2 linked regions of the Aromatoleum petrolei genome follow. The main gene of each other region encodes a partner of the protein of the gene in region 2 in a complex. Links are inferred from orthologs where the notes say so. Each region holds a gene or a part of one and is shown on either strand. Other genes may lie near its edges. The genes, in order: fliM and cheY.

Region 1 (10,890 bases), 370 kb from region 2 along the record:
GCCGGACGTTGCGGGCGCGTCGGGCGATGTGTTCTGCAGTGCCTCCTCGGGCAGGGTGTGCAAGGTACGGACATTGGTCGGCGTGACCCCCAGCACCAGCACCTGACCGCCGACTTCGACGAGCACGACGCGCTCGCGTGGCCCGACCGGCACGGCGCCGAGCACTTTCAGGCCGGCGGCGGCGCCGTGCGGGGCCGAGAGCTTCTTGATCAGCCACAGGCAGCCCAGCAGCAGCCCGAGGACCACGGCGAGGCCCAGCAGCATCTGGCCCAGCCCGTCGGTGATGCCGGGGGCGGCCGGAGTCGCCGCGTCTGCGGCGAAGAGCGGCGAGGCTGCAGCAGTTAGCGCGAGCGGCACGAAGCGGACTGATCTGGGGAGTTTCGGAAATTGCGTCACGGCGGATCTGCGCTTCTTGGGATGGGAGAAGCATACCCGTGCGCGTGTCTTGCCGAGGGGGCAATAAGACGGGCAAAAGGGGGACAATTCGCTGCTTTGCCGCGAGCGATCCGCATCATCCTGCGGGCCGCCGTAGCGACGGCCCGGACGGATCAGCCGCGGATTTTCCGCATCCGCTCGGCGGGGGTGATGATATCGGTCAGGCGGATGCCGAACTTGTCGTTGACGACCACGACTTCACCCTGGGCGATCAGCGTGCCGTTCACGAGCACGTCCATCGGTTCGCCGGCAAGGCCGTCGAGCTCCACCACCGAGCCGTGCGCCAGCTGCAGCAGGTTGCGGATCGAGATCTTGGTGCGACCGAGTTCGACGGTGAGCTGGACGGGGATGTCCAGGATCATGTCGAAGTCGTTGAGTCCGCCCGTACGGGGGGCGGACGCGCCGAAGTCGGGGAAGAGGTGGCTGGCGGGTTTCGCCTGGTAGGGCGACTCCGCGGCCGCCGCGAGGTCCGCGGCAACGCGGCGCGCCTCCGCGTCCGGGCTGGTTTCGGCCGCTGCCTGTTCCATCATCGCGGCGGCCCAATCGTCTTCGCTGACCTGGTTGTCGGGATCGTTGTCGTTGTCAGCCATTTCGGCCTCCGAATGTTGTGGAGTCGTCGTCGTTGGCGAGGAAGCGTTCCACCCTGATCGCGTAATTCGTGCCCTGCCTGCCGTAGGTCACTTCGAGAACGGGGCTGCCGTCGACTTCGGCCTCCAGCGTCTTGGGCACGTCGATCGGGATCACGTCGCCGACGCGCATATTGACGATATCGCGCAGGGTGACTTCCGCGCTGCCGAGGTTGCACACCAGTTCGACATCGGCGCTTTGCAATTGTCGCGAGAGCAGGCTGATCCAGCGGTTGTCCTGGCTCAGGTGGTCGCTCTGCATCGTCGAATAGAGCAGGTCGCGGATCGGCTCGACCATCGAGTACGGGAAGCAGATGTGCATGTCCGCCTGCGAACCGCCGAATTCCAGCGAGAAGCTTGCGGAGATGACGATTTCCGACGGTGTGGCAATGTTCGCGAATTGCGAGTTCATCTCCGAGCGGACGTACTCCATCTCGATCTTGAACACCGGCGCCCAGGCGCGCGTGTATTCGGTGAATACGACGTTGAGCATGCCCTGGATGATGCGCTGCTCGGTGGGGGTGAAGTCGCGACCCTCGACCCGCGAATGGAAGCGGCCGTCGCCGCCGAACATGTTGTCCACGACGATGAATACGAGGTTCGGGTCGAAGACGATCAGCCCGGTGCCGCGCAGGGGCTTGGCCAGGATGAGGTTCAGGTTCGTCGGCACCACCAGGTTGCGGACGAATTCGCCGTACTTCTGCACCTTCACCGGTCCGACCGACACCTCGGCGTTGCGGTGCATGTAGTTGAACAGCCCGATACGCAGGTAGCGGGCAAAGCGCTCGTTGATGAGCTCCATCGTGGGCATGCGCCCACGGACGATGCGTTCCTGGGTGGCCAGGTTGTACGGGCGAACGCCCGCCTGGTCCCCGAGTTCCTCTTCCTGTTCCTCGGGCTCCCCGGCGACGCCCTTTAGCAGTGCGTCGACTTCATCCTGGGAGAGAAAATCGGAAGACATGACGTCCTCTTACTGGATGATGAACGAGTTGAACAGCACGGCCTGGATCGGACCCGTGGGGGTCGTGGCCTTTCCGTCGCCCGTCTTGGCGGCCGGCGTGCCGAGTACCCCGTTGGTGCGACGGACGATCTCTTCCGCGAGCGCTTCGCGCCCTTCCATCGTAGACAGTTCGGATGGCAGTTTGCTCGACAGCAGCAGGTTGATCTGGTGGCGAATCTCCGGCATGAAGGCCTTCAGGTTTTCCCCGGTCTTCGCATCGGTGACGCGCAGGGCCATGACGACCTGGAGGTAGCGCTCGCCTTCGGCCGGAGCGAGGTTCACGACGAAGGGGTCCAACGGCACGAAGGTCGGCGGCTTGTTCAGATCCACAGTCGCGACGGCCGGCGCTTCTTCCGTCTCGGCGTCGGCTGACTGGCTCTTCTTCATCAGCAGCAGGCCCACCACCACAGCCGCGAGCAAAGCCACAATGGCGACGGCGGCGATCAGCAGGATCAGGAGCTTCTTGCTCCGTTTCGGCGCCGGTGCGGGGGCTTCAGCTGCTGCGGGAGGGGGGGTAGGGGCCTTGGCCATGTAGTTCTCCTGTTTCCACAACTGAATTATCCGCGATAACTCGTGTTACCCAATTGCGGAAAAGTGGGGAAGACTGGCCCCAATTCATCCCTCAGGCAAAGGTATCGACCATCCCCAGGCCCGTGCGGGACCAGGACGCAGGAGCGAGGGGAGCCGTCCGGGCCTCGACCGGATCCGCTCCGTTCGCGCCGCGATGCCCGCGACCGGATCCGTTTCCGGAATCCTGCCGGGCGCGTTGGTCGCCTTGCGTGCTCACGTTCGCCTCGCCGAGGTTGATGCCAGCCTGTTGCAGCACTTCGCGCAGGCGGGGCATCGCTTGTTCGAGTGCGTCGCGTGCCGCGGCAGAGGCGGCAACAAAATGCGCGGTCGTCTGGTCGCCGTTGATCTGGATTGAAACCTCGAGCTTGCCGAGATGGGCGGGCGTGAGGACGAGTTCCGCCTTCGATTCGTTGCGCCCCACCATCCACATCATGCGGTTGCCCACGTCTTCGGCCCAGGCGCGTTGGCCGGCCGGTGTGTGGACCTGCAGTTGCGGCGGGGTCTGTTCCGTGCGCGCCGCGCCGGGAGCGAAGGCCGATGCGTGCAAGCCTGCTGCCTGCGCGTCCGCCTCGATCGCCTGCAGGCCGGGTGCCGGTGGTGCGGACTGTTGTGAAGCCATCTGCAGGCGTGCGCCGAACGCTGCGGGGGTGTTTCCGCCGGCAATGTCGGCTTTCACCCTGGCAACTGCATCGGCGACGCTCCCCGCTTCCGCGCCGGTCTTTCCCGGCGCCTCGTTCCGGGAGGCGGCTTCCGCGATCAGTTGTCCGAGCGTGGATGCACCAGGCTTGCGTTTCGGGGTGTCGAGGAGCACGTCGGAGGTCAGCAGGGCATCGCCTTCCGCGGGGGCTTCAGCTGCCGGCAAGGCGGCAACGCCCGGCATCAGGGCGGCAAGGCTTGCCGCCTGGGCGGCGGGATCCGCCGTTGCGTCATCGTCCTGCCGGGCGGCCGTGCCGTCCTGCGCTTCACCCTCTGCCGTGTCGGCGTCCCGGGCAGCATCATCGCCGGGCTTTTCCGCGTGAGTCCTTTCCGTGCCCTGCGTGTCGTCGGTCCGCTCCGGTGCATTCGATTCGCCGCTGCGTCGCGTCTCGTCCGATGCGTCGCGGCGTGGACGTTCCGCCCTCTGCGCAGCGCGTTCCTGCGGTCTTTCCCGTTCCGGGCGAGCGAGGGGGCGTTCGGCCGCGTTCATGCGGCGGTCGAGCGCGCGGGAGAAACTGTCGTCGTTCAGCTCGCTTCCGCCGGCCCGGCCTCCCTCTGCGGAACGCTGGAGCGGCTGTGCCGCAGCAGACGGAGCATTCAGGCGCAACATGCTGCTCAAGACCTGATTCGACATGGTGGATTCCCTTTTACGGCTGTATCTGCCGTGACTACAGCAAGGCGCATGCCAAGCTGTTGAGCGAGGGACGGAGACTCAGGATTCGCCGCTGTCTTCGCGGTTCGCGTAGCGTTTGGCGGAGTGCTCGTCGGACTGTCGTTGCTCGAGGCGGGCTTCCTTGCGCGCCTCGCTGAGGTCGTGGCGCTTTTGCAGCGTGTCGAAGGCCTTGACCTTGTTGCGTTGGGTCATCCATGCGTTCTGACCGGCGACGGTCATCTGGCGCGAGCGTTCGACGTTGGTCTTTTGCGCCGCGATCGCTTCGTCGATGCGGCCGATGAAGGCGCTGAAGTTGCGCCACTCGTCGGGGCTGATGCCATTGCGTGCCGCTTCGAAAAAACGGGCCTCATATTCGTCGCGATAGTTCTGCAGCAGTTCCAGCTTGCGTGTGCCCTCCTGCTCGCTGGCGATGAGTTCGCCCAGTCGGCGCGCCGCATCGTCCATGCGCGTCTGGCTCAGTTCCAGCAGGGGCTTGAGGGGGAAGGGCTTGCTCATGGTGCGGAGATGGTCTGCGCCGGATGCCCCGGCTTGTTGTCAGTTTGCAGGCATTCTAAACGAGCGGGGGCACTTCGGCCCGTGACAGCGCTCACCCCGGGGCAAACAGTGCACCGAGGCTCGCAAGCGCGTTCGGATAGCTTTCCTGCTCGTCGATCCTTTGCTGCAGGAATGCCTCCAGCTTCGGGTACATGGCGACGGCGCGGTCGAGCAGGGGGTCCGAGCCGGGCTGGTAGGCGCCGACGGCGATCAGGTCGCGCGAACGCTGGTAGCGCGAGAACAGCTGCTTGAAATGCCGGACGACCTCGAAATGCTCGGGGCTAACGAGGCCGTGCATCGCGCGCGAGATCGACTGCTCGATGTCAATCGCGGGGTAATGCCCCTGGTCGGCGAGTGCGCGCGACAGCACGAAGTGTCCGTCGAGGATCGCACGCGCCGAGTCGGCAATCGGATCCTGCTGGTCGTCGCCCTCGGCGAGGACGGTGTAGAAGGCCGTGATCGAGCCGCCGCCTTCGAGTCCGTTGCCGGCACGCTCGACCAGGGCGGGCAGGCGCGCGAATACGCTCGGCGGATAACCGCGCGTCACCGGCGGCTCGCCGATTGCGAGGGCGATTTCGCGTTGTGCCATCGCATAGCGCGTGAGCGAGTCCATGATCAGCAGGACCTGCTTGCCGCGGTCGCGGAAGTACTCGGCGATGGTCGTCGCGTAGGCGGCACCCTGCAGGCGCATCAGCGGGCTGGTGTCGGCAGGAGCAGCGACCACGACGGAGCGCGCACGGCCCTCGGGCCCGAGGTTCTGTTCGATGAACTCCTTGACCTCACGGCCCCGTTCGCCGATCAGGCCGACGACGATCACGTCCGCGGAGGTGTAGCGCGCCATCATGCCGATGAGCACCGACTTGCCGACGCCGGACCCGGCGAAGAGGCCGAGGCGCTGCCCGCGCCCGACGGTGAGGAGCGCATTGATCGCGCGAATGCCGACGTCCAGCGCCGTGTTGATCGGCGCTCGGGTCAGCGGGTTGAAGGGGCGGCTCTGCAGCGAGCGGCTTTCCGTCGCATCGAGTGGGCCGAGGCCGTCGAGCGGTCGGCCGGCGCCGTCCACGACGCGCCCCAGCATGTGCTCTCCAACCGGCAGGTGCTTGGCGCGGTCGGAGGTGCGGCGTCGGGGAATAGGCCGCGCACCGAGGACGATGCGCGGCGGGACCGGTTCGACAGGCATGACGGCGGCACCGGGGGCAAGGCCGAACACGTCGTCGGTCGGCATCAGGTAGAGCTTGTCGCCGTTGAAGCCGACCACCTCCGCCTCGACCGTTGCGCCGCCGCTCGCGTGGATGCGGCAGTCAGCACCCAGGGGGAGGCGCAGCCCGGCAGCTTCCATGACCAGGCCGTTGATGCGTGTCAGGCGTCCGGAAACCTCGAACGGACTCACGTTCGCCAACTGGCGCCGGTGGGCGTCGAGGTAGCCGGTCCATGCAGCGGCACGCGTCGTGCTCATTTGCCGTCGTTCCAGGATGAGCCGCGGTGGCCGAGTCCCTCGAGAATCCTGCGCCAGCGCGTCTCCACCGTCGCGTCGATCTCGCTCGCAGTCCCCTGCAGCCGACAGCCGCCCCGCGTCATGGAGTCGTCCTCGATGATCTGGTGGTGCAGGTGAGTGGGCTGCTCGGCAATGTAGGTGCGTATCAGCGTAACGTCGTCGGGATGCACGTGGATCCGCACCTGCGCCTGCGGTAGTTGGTTCAATGCCGTGCGCACGGTTTCGATGAGTGCCTCTTCCGGATTCTCGGCCAGTGCGCGGCGGACCATCTGGCGCGCGACCTCAATCGCCAGCCCGACGACTTCGTCCGCCACCTCCTGATCGAGTTGCTTCAGTGCCCCGTCGAGCCCGTCGGCCAATTCTGTGAGGCGGTTTGCCTGCTGGCGGGCGAGCTCGGCCCCCTCCGCATAGCCGGCCTCATAGCCCTCGCGGCGCGCGTCGTCGAACATCGCCTCGATCTCGGCCGCAGTTGGCAGCTGGATCTCCGGTTGAACGGCCGGGGGCGGTTCGGGCGGCGGAGCTGGCTCTGCAACGGGTTCCGGTGGAGCAGGCGGAGAGAGATCGGCATCCGGAGTGTCGGCCTGCGATTCTTCCTGCTCGCCGAACGCCGGGGGCTCCCAGCGACGGTAGGCGCCGACCGCCTGATGGCGAGAGATGCTCATGACCAGCTCCGGAGCGGTTGGGGAAGCTTACACGAATGCATCTTCGGACCCCTTGCCGCCAAGCACGATCTGGCCTTCCTCTGCGAGGCGACGTACCACCTTGAGGATCTCCTTCTGCTCCGCTTCGACCTCGGAGAGGCGAACCGGACCCTTCGCCTCGAGATCCTCGCGCAGCATGTCGGCCGCCCGCTGCGACATGTTCTTGAAGATCTTCTCGCGCAGCTCCGGGGCAGCGCCCTTGAGCGCGGTGACGAGCGAGTCGGACTGCACTTCGCGCAACAGCGTCTGCACGCCGCGGTCGTCGATGTCCATGATGTTCTCGAACACGAACATCTCGTCGAGGATTTTCTGCGCCAGGTCGGGATCGTACTCGCGCACGTTGTCCAGCACTGCCGTTTCAGCCGCCACGCCGACGAAGTTGAGGATCTCGGCCGCGTGGCGCACGCCGCCCATCGAGGCCTTCTTGACCGTGGAGGCGCCCGCCAGCATGCGTGCCAGCGCCTCGTTCAGTTCCTTGAGGGCGGCGGGTTGCACGCCGTCCAGCGTGGCGATGCGCAGGATCACGTCGTTGCGCAGGCGGTCGGGGAACTGCTTGAGGATTTCGCCCGCCTGGTCGAATTCCAGGTGCACGAGGATCGTGGCGATGATCTGCGGGTGTTCGTTCTTGATCAGGTCGGCGGCGGTCGCCGCATCCATCCACTTGAGGCTCTCGATGCCCGCGGTGTCCGAGCCCTGCAGCACGCGTGCGATGATGTGGCCGGCGCGTTCGTCGCCGAGCGCCTTGGTCAGCATCGCGCGGATCTGCTCTTCGTCGGCTTCGACTGGCGCGCCCTTGACGCGATGGGCCTCAAGTTCGTCGAGCACCGCCTCGACCTTCGAGCGCTGTTGCGCGGGCAGGCTCGCCATCGCCATGCCGAGCTTTTGAACTTCCTTCGGGCCGAGCAGCTTGAGGACTTCCGCCGCCTCGTCCGAGCCGAGCGCGAGCAGCAACATCGCGCTCTTTTCGATGCCTTCATCCATTGAGCTCATCTCTTGCCTTCCTCATTGACGCCCATCCATTCCCTGATCAGGTTCGCGATGACGCGTGGGTCGGATGTGGCGAGTTCCTTCGCGCGGGCCAACTTCCCGTCGAAGGTGTTCTCGGGCTGCATGTGCGACAGGCTCACCACCGCGCCTTCCTCTTCCTCCTCGGGCTCCGGGGCGGGCGGAGACGGCGGTGCCACCGTGCGCAGCAGCGGACGCACCACACCGAAATACACGAAGGCGAGGGCGACGAGGATCACGACATACTTCAGCACTTCCTTGCCGAGGTCCACCATCTCCGGATCCTTCCATACCGGCACCTGTACCTGAGATTCCGCGCGGCCGGCCGCGAACGGCGCGCTCGACACGTTCAGGCTGTCGCCGCGCGCCTGGTTGAAGCCCATCGCCTCGCGAACCAGACTGGTGATGCGGGCGATCTCCTCATCCGAAAGCGCTTCCGCGCGCGACTCTCCGTTTGGCAGCGTTTCGTTACGGTGGTTCACGACAACCGCCACCGACAGGCGTTTCACTTGGCCGAGCGCCTGTTTCGTATGCTGGATCGTGCGGTCGAGTTCGTAGTTGATCGTCGCTGCACGGTTGCCCGTGAAAGCCGCCCCCGGACCTGCGGGGGTGCCCCCGGGGGCGACCGACGGCGAGGTGATCGGGGCAGTGGCGGGAACGGGCGGCTGGTTGCTCAGCGCCCCGGGCACGCCTTGCGCGGCCGGCTCGCGCATTCCCTGCTCGTTGATCTGCTGGCTGCGGATCGCCTGATCGGGCGAGGGGTTCGGCTTGAAGGTCTCGGCGGTGGCCTCGACCTGGTTGAAATCGACGTCCGCGGTGACCTGGGCCTTGAAATTGTCATCGCCGACGATCGGGGCGAGGATCGTCTCGATGCGGCGGATATAGCCCGCTTCGACCTCGCGCACGTAACTGAGCTGGGTCGCATCGAGGCCCGCGTTGCGCAGCGGGTCGGGGCGATTCGTCAGCAAGGTGCCGTTCTGGTCGATCACGCTGACGTGGTCGTTCGCGAGTTGCGGCACGCTCGACGCGACCAGATGGACGATGCCGGCGACCTGGGCGGAATCCATCGTCCGTCCCGGGTGCAGGTTCACCATCACGGAGGCGGTCGGTTTCTGCTCGTCGCGCAGGAAGCCGGATTGCTTCGGGATCGCCAGATGCACGCGCGCCGACGCCACCGATGCGATCGACTGGATGGTGCGCGCGAGTTCGCCTTCCAGTGCGCGCTGGAAGTTCACCTGCTCGTGGAATTGCGACACCCCGAGCTTCTGGTTCTCCATCAGCTCGAAACCGACCAGTCCGCCCTTGGGCAGACCCTGTGCGGCAAGGCGCAGGCGCACGTCGTGCACCATCCCCGACGGGATCAGGATCGCGTTGCCGGCGGGCGAAAACTTGTAGGGAACGTTCTGCTGCTGCAGCGCCGAGACGATCGCGCCGCCATCGCGCTCCTCGAAATTCGAGAAGAGCACCGCATAGTCCGGTGCCCGCGACCACAGCCACACCCCCACCAGCATGGCGATGGCGATCGCCACGGCAGCACCCGCGGCGAGCTTCTGGCGCTGGCTCAGCTCATTGAAGCGCTGCAGCGCCTGCTGGGCCGGCGGCAGGGTTCCCCGATCAACGGCGGTGTCGGCGGTGGCCATGGTGGAGTCCTTCGATCACGTCACATTTACGGATGACGGCATTGTCCGTCTGGGCGCGCAAATCGCGCGAGTGGAAAAGCGGCATTTTTTGCCGCCTATTTGCCGGTTAACATGGGCGCATGGGAGCTTAATCTGCCAGCCGTGAAAACAGGTCCTGCGCGCCATGTCCGCTGAAACACCTTCTGCCGCCTCGAATGCCGCGCCCGGCACGGAGCAGCGCCTCGACGCGGCCCAGCTCGCCGAGGCGTTCGAGATGTTCGCGCGTGCGTCCGAGGAGCTGTCCACCGCCTACAACGCGCTGCAGGGGCAGGTCGCGCAGCTCACCGAACGCCTTGCGGTGCTGCTCGGCGCACTGCCTGCGGGCGTCGTCATGCTCGATCGCGGCGGCCGTGTCGGGCAGTGCAACAGCGCGGCCGAAATCCTGCTGGGCGGCGATCTTGCCGGCCGCCCGTGGGGCGATCTTGCCGCCGCCCTGCATAGCACCGAAACGCCGGGCGAAATGACGGTCGGCGAGGAGGCTGGCGCCCGGCGCGTTTCCTTGTCCGAGGCGGAACTGGAATCCGGCGAGGGGCGCATCATCCTGCTGCACGACGTCACTGACGCGCACCGCATGCGCCTGCAGGCCGAACGCAACGAGCGGCTGGCGGCGATGGGCGAGATGGTTGCCGGCCTTGCCCATCAACTGCGCACTCCGCTTGCCGCGGCCCTGCTTTACACGGGCAACCTCAAACAGCCCGAGCTTGCCCCTGCAGATCGAGCGCGGGTGGCCGAGCGGGCGATCGAGCGCCTGCGCTACCTGGAACGCCTGATCCGCGACATGCTGCTGTTCGCGCGCGGTGACAGCCTCGGCCGCCAGCGCTTCGGCATCTGCGATCTTGCCGGCGAACTCGTGCATACCCTCGAACCGCTGGCACGGGCACGACAGATCACCTTTTCGTCCGCCTGCGGATGCGGCGACGCGACACTGATTGGTGACCGCAAGGCCCTGGGTGGGGCGATCACCAACCTGCTCGAAAACGCCATCCAGGCCACCGAGCCTGGTGGCGCTGTAGACCTCACCGCCACGCTCGACGGCGACGCCGTGTACTTCCGCATCCGCGACAACGGCCGCGGCATCGATCCGGCCCACCAGGTGCGTCTGTTCGACCCCTTCTTCACCACCCGCGCGGACGGCACCGGCCTGGGGCTCGCAATCGCACGCGGAGTCGCGCGAGCACACGGTGGGGACATCGCCGTCGAATCCAGCCCGGGCAAGGGCGCATTGTTCATCCTCAGCCTGCCCCTGCCGTGCCCCGATGATGGGAACGACCTGCCGGCAACGAAGGAACCTTCATGATCGAACAGATCAACATCCTCGTCGTCGAGGACGACGCCGCACTGCGCGACGCCGTATGCCTCACGCTCGAAATGGGCGGCCATCGTGTCACCGGTGTTGACGGCGGGCCGGCCGCGCTGGTCGAACTCGGCCGGCAAGCCTTCAACCTCGCGGTCAGCGACCTCCGCATGCAGCCGATG
Region 2 (10,679 bases):
CCGTGCAGCCCGTCCTCGAGGACCTCGACACCGAACTGGAGGAAGCGGCCGCCAGCCTCGGCGCCGGGCGCTGGCAGATCTTCCGTCACGTGATCCTGCCGGTGCTGCTGCCAGCGCTGCTGACGGGCTTTGCGCTGGCCTTCGCCCGTGCGGTGGGCGAATACGGATCGGTCATCTTCATTGCCGGCAATATCCCGATGGTGTCAGAGATCACGCCGCTGATGATCATCACCAAACTCGAACAATACGACTACACGGGCGCGACCGCGATCGCGGTCGTGATGCTGGCGGTGTCGTTCGCGCTGCTGCTCCTGATCAACAGCCTGCAGGCGTGGACGACCCGGAGAACCGGGAGGGACCGCTGATGGCCGGCGCAGCGACACTCGACTGGGCCGGCGCCGCGCACACCGACGCTGCCGACCGTTTCGAATCCCGGGAGGCCACGCGCGAGGAGCCTTGGATCAAATGGACGATCCTCGGCATCTCGCTCGCCTTCTTCGCGGTGTTCCTGCTGCTTCCGCTCGTAGCGGTCTTTGTCGAGGCATCGCGCAAGGGATGGGAAACCTATTGGGGTGCGCTGATACACGAGGATGCGCTGTGGGCGATCAAGCTCACGCTCACCGCGGCGGTGATCTCGGTGCCGCTCAACCTGGTGTTCGGCGTCGCGGCCGCGTGGGCGATCGCGAAATTCGAGTTCCGTGGCAAGCATCTCCTCATCACACTCATCGACCTACCCTTCTCGGTGTCGCCCGTGATCGCCGGCCTGATCTACGTGCTGATTTTCGGTGCACAGGGCTGGCTCGGCCCCTGGCTTGCCGATCATGACATCAAGGTCATCTTCGCGGTACCCGGCATCGTGCTCGCGACGGTGTTCGTGACCTTTCCCTTCGTCGCACGCGAACTCATTCCGCTGATGCAGGCACAGGGCCGCGAGGAGGAGGACGCCGCGATCGTGCTCGGCGCCAACGGCTGGCAGACCTTCTGGCACGTGACGCTGCCGAACATCAAGTGGGGACTGCTGTATGGCGTGATCCTGTGCAATGCCCGCGCGATGGGCGAGTTCGGCGCGGTGTCGGTCGTCTCCGGCCACATCCGCGGCCAGACCAACACGCTGCCGCTGCACGTCGAGATTCTCTACAACGAATACCAGTTCGCCGCCGCGTTTGCGGTGGCGTCGCTGCTGGCCCTGCTCGCGCTCGTGACCCTGGTGATCAAGACCTGGGTCGAGCACCGCGCCGGCGGCGGGAAGCAATCACGAGAAGCCCATCAGGACGCCGCATCATGAGCATTCAGGTCAGAAACATCCGCAAGACGTTCGGCGACTTCGTCGCGCTCGACGACGTCTCGCTCGACTTCCCGACCGGCGAACTGGTCGCCCTGCTGGGGCCGTCCGGCTGTGGCAAGACGACGCTCCTGCGCATCATCGCCGGCCTTGAGCAGGCAGAATCCGGACAGGTACTCCTGGACGGAGGGGACGCCTCGGGCACCCATGTGCGCGACCGCCAGGTCGGCTTCGTGTTCCAGCATTACGCGCTGTTCCGCCACATGAGCGTGTTCGACAACGTCGCCTTCGGCATGCGCATGAAGCCACGCGGGCAACGTCCGTCGGAAGTGCAGATCCGCGACAAGGTGCATGAACTCCTCGACCTCGTGCAGCTCGACTGGCTCGCCGACCGCTTCCCGGCGCAACTGTCGGGCGGCCAGCGCCAGCGCATCGCGCTCGCCCGTGCCCTCGCGGTGGAACCGCGCGTGTTGCTGCTCGACGAACCCTTCGGCGCGCTCGATGCCAAGGTACGCAAGGAACTGCGCCGCTGGCTGCGCAAGCTGCACGACGAGCTGCATATCACCTCGATCTTCGTCACCCACGATCAGGAGGAGGCCCTCGAGGTTGCCGATCGCATCGTGCTGATGGACCGCGGCCATGTGGAGCAGATCGGCACACCCGAAGAGGTCTACCGCCAGCCCGCGACGCCCTTCGTGTATGGGTTTCTCGGCTCGGTGAACTTCTTCCACGGCCGCGTCGAGGACAACGCGCTGCGCGTCGGCGACGACGTCCTGCCGAGCGCACAGCAGGGCTTCGACGCCGGCGCCGAAGTCATCGCCTTCGCCCGCCCGCACGAACTCGACCTCGTGCCCGAGGCGCATGGCGACGCCGGGGTCGCGGCACGCATCACCCGCATCCTCGCCTTCGGCGTCACCGCCCGCATCGAGCTCGACGGGCTGAACGGTGCCAGCGGTCAGCATTTTGAAGTCGAACTGACGCAGCAGCGCGTCGCCGAACAGAATCTCGCCGAAGGCCAGGCCGTGCGCCTGCTACCCTCGCACCTCAAGGTCTTCGAGCGCAACGGCATTACTGGAGCAACTGCATGAATTTCCAGCAGCTACGCATCATCCGCGAGACGGTGCGCCGCAACTTCAATCTCACGGAGGTCGCCAACGCGCTGTTCACGTCGCAGTCCGGCGTTTCCAAGCACATCAAGGACCTCGAGGACGAGCTGGGCGTCGAACTCTTCGTGCGCAAGGGCAAGCGCCTGCTGGGTCTCACTGACCCGGGCCGCGAACTGGTCGTGATGGTCGAGCGCATGCTGCTCGACGCCGGCAACATCAAGCGGCTCGCCGAGCAGTACAGCAATCGCGACGAGGGCCGCCTGACGGTCGTGACGACGCACACGCAGGCGCGCTACGCGCTGCCCAAGGTCGTGACCGGATTCAAGAGGGTTTATCCCAGGGTGCTCCTCAAGCTGCATCAGGGCAGCCCCGAGGAGATCGTGTCGATGGTGCTGGACGGTCAGGCGGACATCGGCATCGCGACCGAGGCGATTGCGGACGTGGCCGAACTGGCGTCCTTCCCTTACTACTCCTGGCATCATTCGGTGATCGTGCCCGCCGGGCATCCACTCGACAGCGCAATGCCGCTGACGCTGGAGGCGATCGCCGAATACCCGCTGATCACCTACCACGAAGGCTTCACCGGACGCTCCATCATCGACCGCGCATTTGCCGCCGCAGGACTTTCCCCCGAGTTCGCGATGTCGGCGATGGACGCTGATGTCATCAAGACCTACGTCGAACTGGGGCTGGGCGTCGGCATCGTCGCGTCGATGGCCTTCCAACCCGGGCGCGAAGGCGAACTCCGCCAGCTAGACAGCAGCCACCTGTTTCCCGCCAACACGACGCGCATCGCAGTACGGCGCGGACACTACCTGCGCGGTTTCGCCTACCGCTTCATCGAGATGTGCTCACCGACGCTCACCGAGATGACGGTTCGCAACAGCATCACCCCCGCAGGCAACGGTCGCGCCGATGAATGAGGCAGCGCACCGCGCACCGGCGCCTGCTATTCTCCGATTTCCGGACCAAGGAGCCTCCATATGTCGAACTGGTATACCGATAACGCCGAATCCATCGGCAAGACGCCGCTGATCAAACTGAATCGCATCACCGACGGCGCACCCGCGACCGTGCTGGGCAAGATCGAGGGGCGCAACCCCGCCTATTCCGTGAAATGCCGCATCGGCGCGGCAATGATCTGGGACGCCGAGAAGCGCGGCCTGCTCGGCCCGGGGAAGGAAATCGTCGAGCCCACCAGCGGCAACACCGGCATCGCGCTGGCCTTCGTCGCCGCTGCGCGCGGCATCCCCATCACGTTGACGATGCCCGATACGATGAGCGTCGAGCGGCGCAAGCTGCTGGTTGCCTATGGCGCCAAGCTCGTCCTGACCGAAGGCGCCAAGGGGATGAACGGTGCGATCGCGAAGGCTGAGGAGATCGCGGCGTCCGACCCGAATCGATACGTGCTGCTGCAGCAGTTCAAGAACCCGGCTAACCCTGCGATCCACGAAGCAACGACCGGCCCCGAGATCTGGGACGACACCGACGGCAAGATCGACATCCTCGTGTCGGGGGTCGGCACCGGCGGCACCATCACCGGCGTCTCGCGTTATATCAAGCAGACCAAGGGCAAGGCGATCGTGTCGGTTGCCGTCGAACCCGCCGCGAGCCCGGTGCTCACGCAGACGCGCGCAGGCGAGCCGCTGAAGCCTTCGCCGCACAAGATCCAGGGCCTCGGCGCGGGCTTCGTGCCCGACGTGCTGGATCTCTCGCTGATCGACGCGGTCGAGACGGTAACGAACGAGGACGCGATCCTCTACGCCCGCCGCCTCGCGCGCGAGGAAGGCATCCTTTCGGGGATCTCGTGTGGCGCAGCGGCAGCCGTCGCGGCACGGCTCGCGCAGCGGCCGGAGAACGCGGGCAAGACCATCGTCGCCATCCTGCCGGATTCGGGCGAGCGCTACCTCAGCTCCATCCTGTTCGAAGGCATGTTCGACGCGACCGGCGCGGCACTTTGAGCGGCGCCCTCGCGGACACGACCGCAGGGGCGACAGCCCCCGCGGCTCTGCCAACCGAGACCCTGCCCATCCTGTATCGCGACGACTTCCTCGTCGCGGTACACAAGCCCTCCGGGCTGCTGGTCCATCGCTCCGTGCTCGATTTCCATGAAGAACGTTTCGCGGTTCAGATCCTGCGCGACCAGATCGGCCGCCGCGTGCACCCCGTGCATCGCCTCGACAAAGGAACCTCGGGCGTACTCCTGTTCGCGCTCGATCGCGAAACCGCCGCTCTGGCGTCCGGTGCCTTCGAGCGTCAGGAAGTGCGCAAGACCTATCTCGCCGTCGTGCGTGGTCATCCGGTCGGCGAGGGCCTCATCGACCACCCCCTGACGCGGCGCTTCGATGATGCTGAGCGCCGCCCCGACAGTGAGGACGCCCCGGCGCAAGGCGCCGTGACGCGCTTTCATCGCCTTGCGACCACCGAACTGCCCTATCAGGTCGACCGTTACCCGACCAGTCGTTACGCGCTGGTCGAACTCAGCCCCGAAACCGGCCGCCGCCACCAGATCCGCCGCCACCTGAAACACATCTCCCACCCCATCATCGGCGACGCGACCTTCGGGAAGGGGCGGCACAACCGGCTGTTCGCCCAACTCTTCGGCGTCTCGCGGCTACTGCTCGCCTGCACGCGCATGCAACTCACGCACCCGCGCAGCGGGACAGCGCTCGATCTATCGGCCCCGCTCGCGCACGATTTCGCCCACGTAGTCGATGCGCTCGGCTGGGACGACGCCGTGAAAAGCTCCATGCGGGCGACGGACGCGACCAGCAACACTCGCAGATAAGCGGAGTCTTCTTGCCGTCACGGATTCGGTGCACAATGAATCTTCACGACAATGAACACGACATCGGCTCCAACCATGAATCCCCTGCTCCAGGTCCGCGCACAGGGCCAGCAAGTCTGGCTCGACAACCTCTCCCGCACCCTGCTCAACGAAGGCCAGCTCGCGCAGATGATCGCCGATGATGGCGTCGACGGCGTCACGACCAACCCCGCGATCTTCCACAAGGCCATCGCCGGGGGGCGGTATTACGAGGACGACCTCGCTGCGCTCAAGCAGCAGCCCCTCGGTGCCGAAGCGCGCTATGAAGGCTTGGTGATCCCGGACGTGCAGCGTGCCTGCGATATGCTGCGGCCAAGCTGGGAGCGCAGCGGCGGCAACGCCGGCTACGTGAGCCTGGAAGTGTCGCCAGCCCTAGCCCACGACGCGGCCGGGACGCTTGCCGCCGGCCTGCGTCTGAACCAAGCCGTCGCGCGCGACAACCTGCTGATCAAGGTGCCTGCAACCGCTGCAGGGCTGGACGCGATCGAACTGCTGATCGGTCGCGGCGTGAGCGTCAACGTCACGCTGATGTTCTCGCTCGCCCACGTCGATACGGTCGCGGACGCGTATGTCCAGGGCCTGCAGCGCCTGCGCCAGGCCGGCGGGGACGTGAGCAAGGTGATGTCGGTCGCGAGCCTGTTCCTGTCCCGCGTCGACACCCTCATCGACAAGCAGCTCGACGAACTCGGCGGCGACGCGCTCGCCCTGCGCGGCAAGACGGCGGTGGCGATGGCAAAGCTCGCCTACCAGCGCTATCAGGAACGCTTCCACGGCGCGGCCTTCGCCGAACTGCGCGCGGCGGGCGCACGTCCGCAGTACATGTTGTGGGCGAGCACTGGCACGAAGAACCCCGCCTACAGCGACCTGCTCTACGTCGAGCCGCTGATCGGGCCGGAAACCGTGAATACGCTGCCCGACGCCACGCTCGGGGCGCTGCGCGACCACGGCAAGGTGGCTGCGACCCTTGCGCAGGATGTCGGCACCGCGCGCTCGGCCTTCGACGCACTGAACGACTTGGGCATAGACATGACCGCAGCGGGCGAAGGCCTGCAGCGCGAAGGGCTGGCGCAATTCGAAGACGCGTTCGCGCAACTGCTACAGCTCACCGCCTGACGCCGCACAGCCGGCACACAACACAAAGCCCGACGGAGTTCATCCCCCGTCGGGCTTTTCGTCTTCAGCGTCGTCCGGCGCTCAGGCGGTAGCGACCTGCTTCGCCATCATCGACATGCGGGTGAGCCAGCGCTGGTCCCCGGCGCTGCCGAGCAGCTCCTTCATGTCCAGGATCAGCACGATCTGGCCGTTCGACAGGGTCGTCACCCCGGCGACGCCCTTCGGGCGGAAGTCGTCGAGCGACTTGATCACTGCGTCCTCGCGCCCCGCAAAGCTGTCGATGCCGAGGATGAAGGACATCTCCGCCGTCTGCATCAGCACGCCGTAGCACGGCGCACGCTCCAGCGGCCAGCCGAGCAGCCCCGCCAACGGCATGATCGGCAGCACTTCGCCGCGCACGACCATGGTGGCGCGTCCGCCGACTTCCTGAACCTCCTTCGCCTCGATCGGCAGGATCTCGCGCACCATCGACAGCGGCACCGCAAAGGGCTGCTCGCCCAGACGCACCAGCAGCACGGGCAGAATCGCCAGGGTCAACGGGAGACTGATCACGAAGGTCGTGCCCTTGCCGAGCTGCGACTGGATCTCGATGCTGCCGTTGAGCTTCTGGATGTTGGTGCGCACGACGTCCATGCCGACGCCGCGCCCCGACACGTCCGACACCTGTGCGGCCATCGAGAAGCCGGGAAGGAAAACCAGGTTGAAGCTCTGCCGCTCGTCCATCGCATTGGACTCTTCGTCGGTGATGAGCCCCTTCTCCACCGCCTTCGCGCGCAGCCGCTCCGCGTTCATGCCGCGCCCGTCGTCGGCCACGAGGATCACGATGTGATCGCCTTCCTGGCGCGCCTCGAGGCGGACGATGGATTTCTCCGGCTTGCCGTTCGCGATCCGCTCCGCCGCATCCTCGACACCGTGGTCGACCGCATTGCGGATCAGGTGGATGATCGGGTCGGCGAGATCCTCGATCATCGTCTTGTCGATCTCCGTCTCCTCGCCCGCGAGCACGAGTTCGACGTCCTTTCCCATGTTGCGCGCGAGATCGCGCGCGATGCGCGGGTACTTCTGGAACAGGCGCCCGATCGGCTGCATGCGCGTCTTCATGACCGCGTTTTGCAGGTCGGATACGAGAAGATCGAGCTGGCTGACTGCAATGTCGAGCGAGTGCAGCGTCTCGGTATCGTTGCGACCCGAGAGGATGTCACTGCGCAAGGCGTTAAGCCGGTTCTTCGTCAGGCCGATCTCGCCCGACAGGTTGAGCACCTGGTCGAGGCGCGTCGTATCGACCCGGATCGAGTTGTCGCGCTGCTTCTCGCCCTCGCGGCGACCGGTGCTGACCGGCGAACCGGGCTTGTCACTCGCGCGGCGCCCCACCGCCGCCTTGATGATCTCCTCGGGGGGGCGCGCCGGCGCGGAAGGGACGACAGGCGCCGGCGCCGCTTCGCGTACTGGCTGTATCACGCGCGCCACACCGGTGACGACGCCATGCAGCAGCTCCCAGTCGGGTGCGCCGGCCGCAGCCGTCTGGCTGACCGCTGCAGCCGGCGCCGGCTTGGCCGACGCGGCAGGGGCAGCGCCGAGTTCGCCCGCGATCGCCTGCCTGAGGCGCGCGATCAGATCCGGTTCGGCTGCAGAAGGCTGCATACCCTGCTCGAGGCTCGCAAACATGTCGCGCACCGTGGCCGTCGCGGCGAGGATCACATCCATGATCTCCGGCGTCACGGCGAGTTCACCGTTGCGGAGGTTGTCGAACAGATTTTCAGTCAGATGGCACAGCGTGACCAGTTCCGTCGCGTTGAGGAAGCCCGCGCCACCCTTGATCGTGTGGAAGCCACGGAAGATCTCGTTGAGCAGGCCGCGGTCGTCGGGCGAGCGCTCCAGATCCACGAGCTTGTTGTCGACACCGGAGAGCAGGTCTCCCGCCTCGATCAGGAAATCCTGAAGAAGGTCTTCCATTCCGGCGAAGTCACTCATCGCATTCTCGCTATCTTTGTTGCGGGCCGGCGGCCCCTTGCATTCACCGGCCCAGTCATCCGGATTGGCCGGCCCGGCATCGCCGGGACGGCCAATCAGAAGCCCAGGCTGTCCAACAGGTCGTCCACCTGTTCCTGCGTCGTGACCACGTCGTCGCGCCCTTCCGCGCTGACGACCGGGCCGTTCATCAGCCCGCTGTGCTTGTCGCCGCGCTTGCCCGCCGGAGTCACCTCGAGCAGCACCTGCAGCAGTTCGGTCTCCAGCTTCTGCGCCAGCTCGACGACTTTCTTGATCACTTGGCCGGTCAGGTCCTGGAAATCCTGCGCCATCATGATTTCCATCAGCTGCGCGTTGGTCGCGCGGCTGCCGTCAACCACTTCGCCGAGGAAGCTGCGCGTTTCGGCCGACAGCGCCTTGAACTCATCGACCGACAGCTGGTTCGCGAACAGCCTGTCCCAACGCGAGTGCAGGTCGCTTGCGCCCGACTGGATGCGATTCTGGATTGGTTGGGCGATGTCGGTCGCATTGAGCACACGGCTCGCCGCCTGCTCGGTCATCTGCGCGATGTAGGTCAGCCGCTGGCGCGCATCGGGGATCGCCTGCACCGCATCCTGCAGACCGTCGTCGGTGCCCAGTTCGCGCAGGGTGTCGTGAACTTGTCTCGTCATCTGTCCGATTCGCGTGAACACCGCGTCGCAACTGTGCTCAGGTTGAGCGGCCGGGGCGACTGATGCGGCGGGCTCTGTGGCCACGAAGCCGGCCTCGAAATCCGCGGCGACGGAATCGAACAAAGCCTGCAGTTCGGCGTCATCACCGCCGGAATCGCCCGACGCAGCAGGGGCGGGCGCGGGCGCAGGCCGCGCCGCCGGCGCTGGCTGCGCCTGGGTGTTCGCGATGCTGTCGAACAAGGCCTGGAGTTCGTCCGAATCCCCGACCTCGTCCTGTTTCAGCTTCTTCGCCATTATCGGCCTCCCTGATCGTTTCTTTTCCCGCCGGTCAGGCGGTGGCCTTTTTGCCCATTTTTTCGAAGATTTTTTCCAGCTTTTCGGACATCGTCGCCGCGGTGAAGGGCTTGACGATGTAGCCGCTGGCCCCGGCCTGCGCCGCAGCGATGATGTTTTCCTTCTTCGCTTCGGCCGTGACCATCAGCACCGGCAGGTGCCGCAGATGGGGTGTCTGGCGGATGGTCTGCAGCAGCGTCAGCCCGTCCATGTTGGGCATGTTCCAGTCGGTGACGACGAAGTCGAACGGCGCGCTGTTGAGCTTCTGCAACGCGACCGCACCGTCCTCCGCCTCGTCGACGTTGGTGAAACCCAGCTCCTTGAGCAGGTTGCGCACGATGCGGCGCATGGTCGAGAAATCATCGACGACGAGGAATTTCATCTTGGGGTCGGACATTCTTGTATCTCCGTAATCTTGCGCACGACCCGGGTCAGCCTTGATGCCCCCGGGTCAGCAGCGGACGCAGAGTATCTGCGAGCGCATCGGCGTCGAATTTTGCCACGTAGGCGTCCACACCAACCCGCTTTCCCATCGCCCGGTTCGCTTCCGACGACAGCGACGAGTGCATCACCACGGGGATGCCGTCGAAGCGGCTGTCGGCCTTGATGTTGCGCGTCAACACGTACCCGTCCATCTCAGGCATTTCGGCATCGACGAGGATCAGATCGAGCTCGTCGCTTACCCGGTGGCCGATCTGCTGCGCGTGGCTGGCCATGCCCTGCAGGCGAGTCCACGCTTCGAGTCCGTTCACCGCGTGTTTGTGCCGGACCCCCAGCTTGTCGAGCACTTCGGCGATCTTGCGGCGCGCGACACCCGAGTCGTCGACGTAGAAGACCTCGTAGTCCTCACCGTCCGGGATCGGCGAGATGTTGCCGACCACCGCATCGCCGAAGGTCGTCGCCAGAACGGTTTCGACGTCGACGATGGACACCAGCTTGCCGTCAGGCAATTCGGTGATCGCGGTAATGTAGTTGTGCACGTTGCTCGAGACATTGTCCGGAGCGCGCACCTTGTCCCAGTCGACGCGGATGATGCGGTCGACACCCGCGACGAGGAATCCGAGGGTGCGCTTACTGTACTCGGTGACCATCATCGAACCGCCGAGCGGCTCGCCCGGCCGCGCGAGGCCCAGGATCTTGGCCAGCGACAACACGGGGATCACGTTGCCGCGCAGCGAAATCAGCCCCTCCACACCCGCCGGCATATTGGGTGCGCGCGTGATGAAGGGCGTTGCCGACACCTCGCGCACCTTGAACACGTTGATTCCGAAGGTTTCCGTGGTTCCGAGCGAGAACAGCAGAATCTCCATGCGGTTCGAGCCGGCAAGGCTCGTACGGCCATCGACGACGTTCAGTACGCCGTTTTCTTCGGTCTGGTA

Evidence for each region.
Region 1: the proteins of cheY (region 2) and fliM are in contact, whole or in part, in a crystal structure (PDB 1F4V), measured with the Escherichia coli proteins. The link is inferred for Aromatoleum petrolei from one-to-one orthologs.

The regions. Positions count from the first base shown.
Region 1 is NZ_CP059560.1:4,269,451-4,280,340, forward strand. The notes cover bases 21-2,914. They hold fliM (flagellar motor switch protein FliM), read right to left. Parts: upstream 2,023-2,914; coding sequence 1,018-2,022; downstream 21-1,017. Other genes in these bases: fliO (flagellar biosynthetic protein FliO), read right to left, coding at 21-396; fliN (flagellar motor switch protein FliN), read right to left, coding at 549-1,025; ToN1_RS19550 (flagellar basal body-associated FliL family protein), read right to left, coding at 2,032-2,592; ToN1_RS19555 (flagellar hook-length control protein FliK), read right to left, coding at 2,684-2,914. Outside these bases: more of fliO, read right to left, coding at 1-20; more of ToN1_RS19555, read right to left, coding at 2,915-3,961; flagellar export protein FliJ, read right to left, coding at 4,040-4,495; flagellar protein export ATPase FliI, read right to left, coding at 4,587-5,990; ToN1_RS19570 (flagellar assembly protein FliH), read right to left, coding at 5,987-6,691; flagellar motor switch protein FliG, read right to left, coding at 6,719-7,711; flagellar basal-body MS-ring/collar protein FliF, read right to left, coding at 7,717-9,375; ToN1_RS19585 (sensor histidine kinase), read left to right, coding at 9,539-10,711; ToN1_RS19590 (sigma-54-dependent transcriptional regulator), read left to right, coding at 10,708-10,890. UniProt on the Escherichia coli protein: FliM is one of three proteins (FliG, FliN, FliM) that forms the rotor-mounted switch complex (C ring), located at the base of the basal body.
Region 2 is NZ_CP059560.1:3,897,119-3,907,797, reverse strand. The notes cover bases 7,997-10,679. They hold cheY (chemotaxis response regulator CheY), read right to left. Parts: upstream 9,698-10,679; coding sequence 9,296-9,697; downstream 7,997-9,295. Other genes in these bases: ToN1_RS17705 (chemotaxis protein), read right to left, coding at 9,732-10,679; cheZ (protein phosphatase CheZ), read right to left, coding at 8,395-9,261; ToN1_RS17720 (chemotaxis protein CheA), read right to left, coding at 7,997-8,299. Outside these bases: sulfate ABC transporter permease subunit CysT, read left to right, coding at 1-365; sulfate ABC transporter permease subunit CysW, read left to right, coding at 365-1,285; ToN1_RS17740 (sulfate/molybdate ABC transporter ATP-binding protein), read left to right, coding at 1,282-2,370; ToN1_RS17735 (CysB family HTH-type transcriptional regulator), read left to right, coding at 2,367-3,311; cysK (cysteine synthase A), read left to right, coding at 3,372-4,349; ToN1_RS24835 (pseudouridine synthase), read left to right, coding at 4,346-5,176; tal (transaldolase), read left to right, coding at 5,252-6,328; more of ToN1_RS17720, read right to left, coding at 6,410-7,996. UniProt on the Escherichia coli protein: Involved in the transmission of sensory signals from the chemoreceptors to the flagellar motors.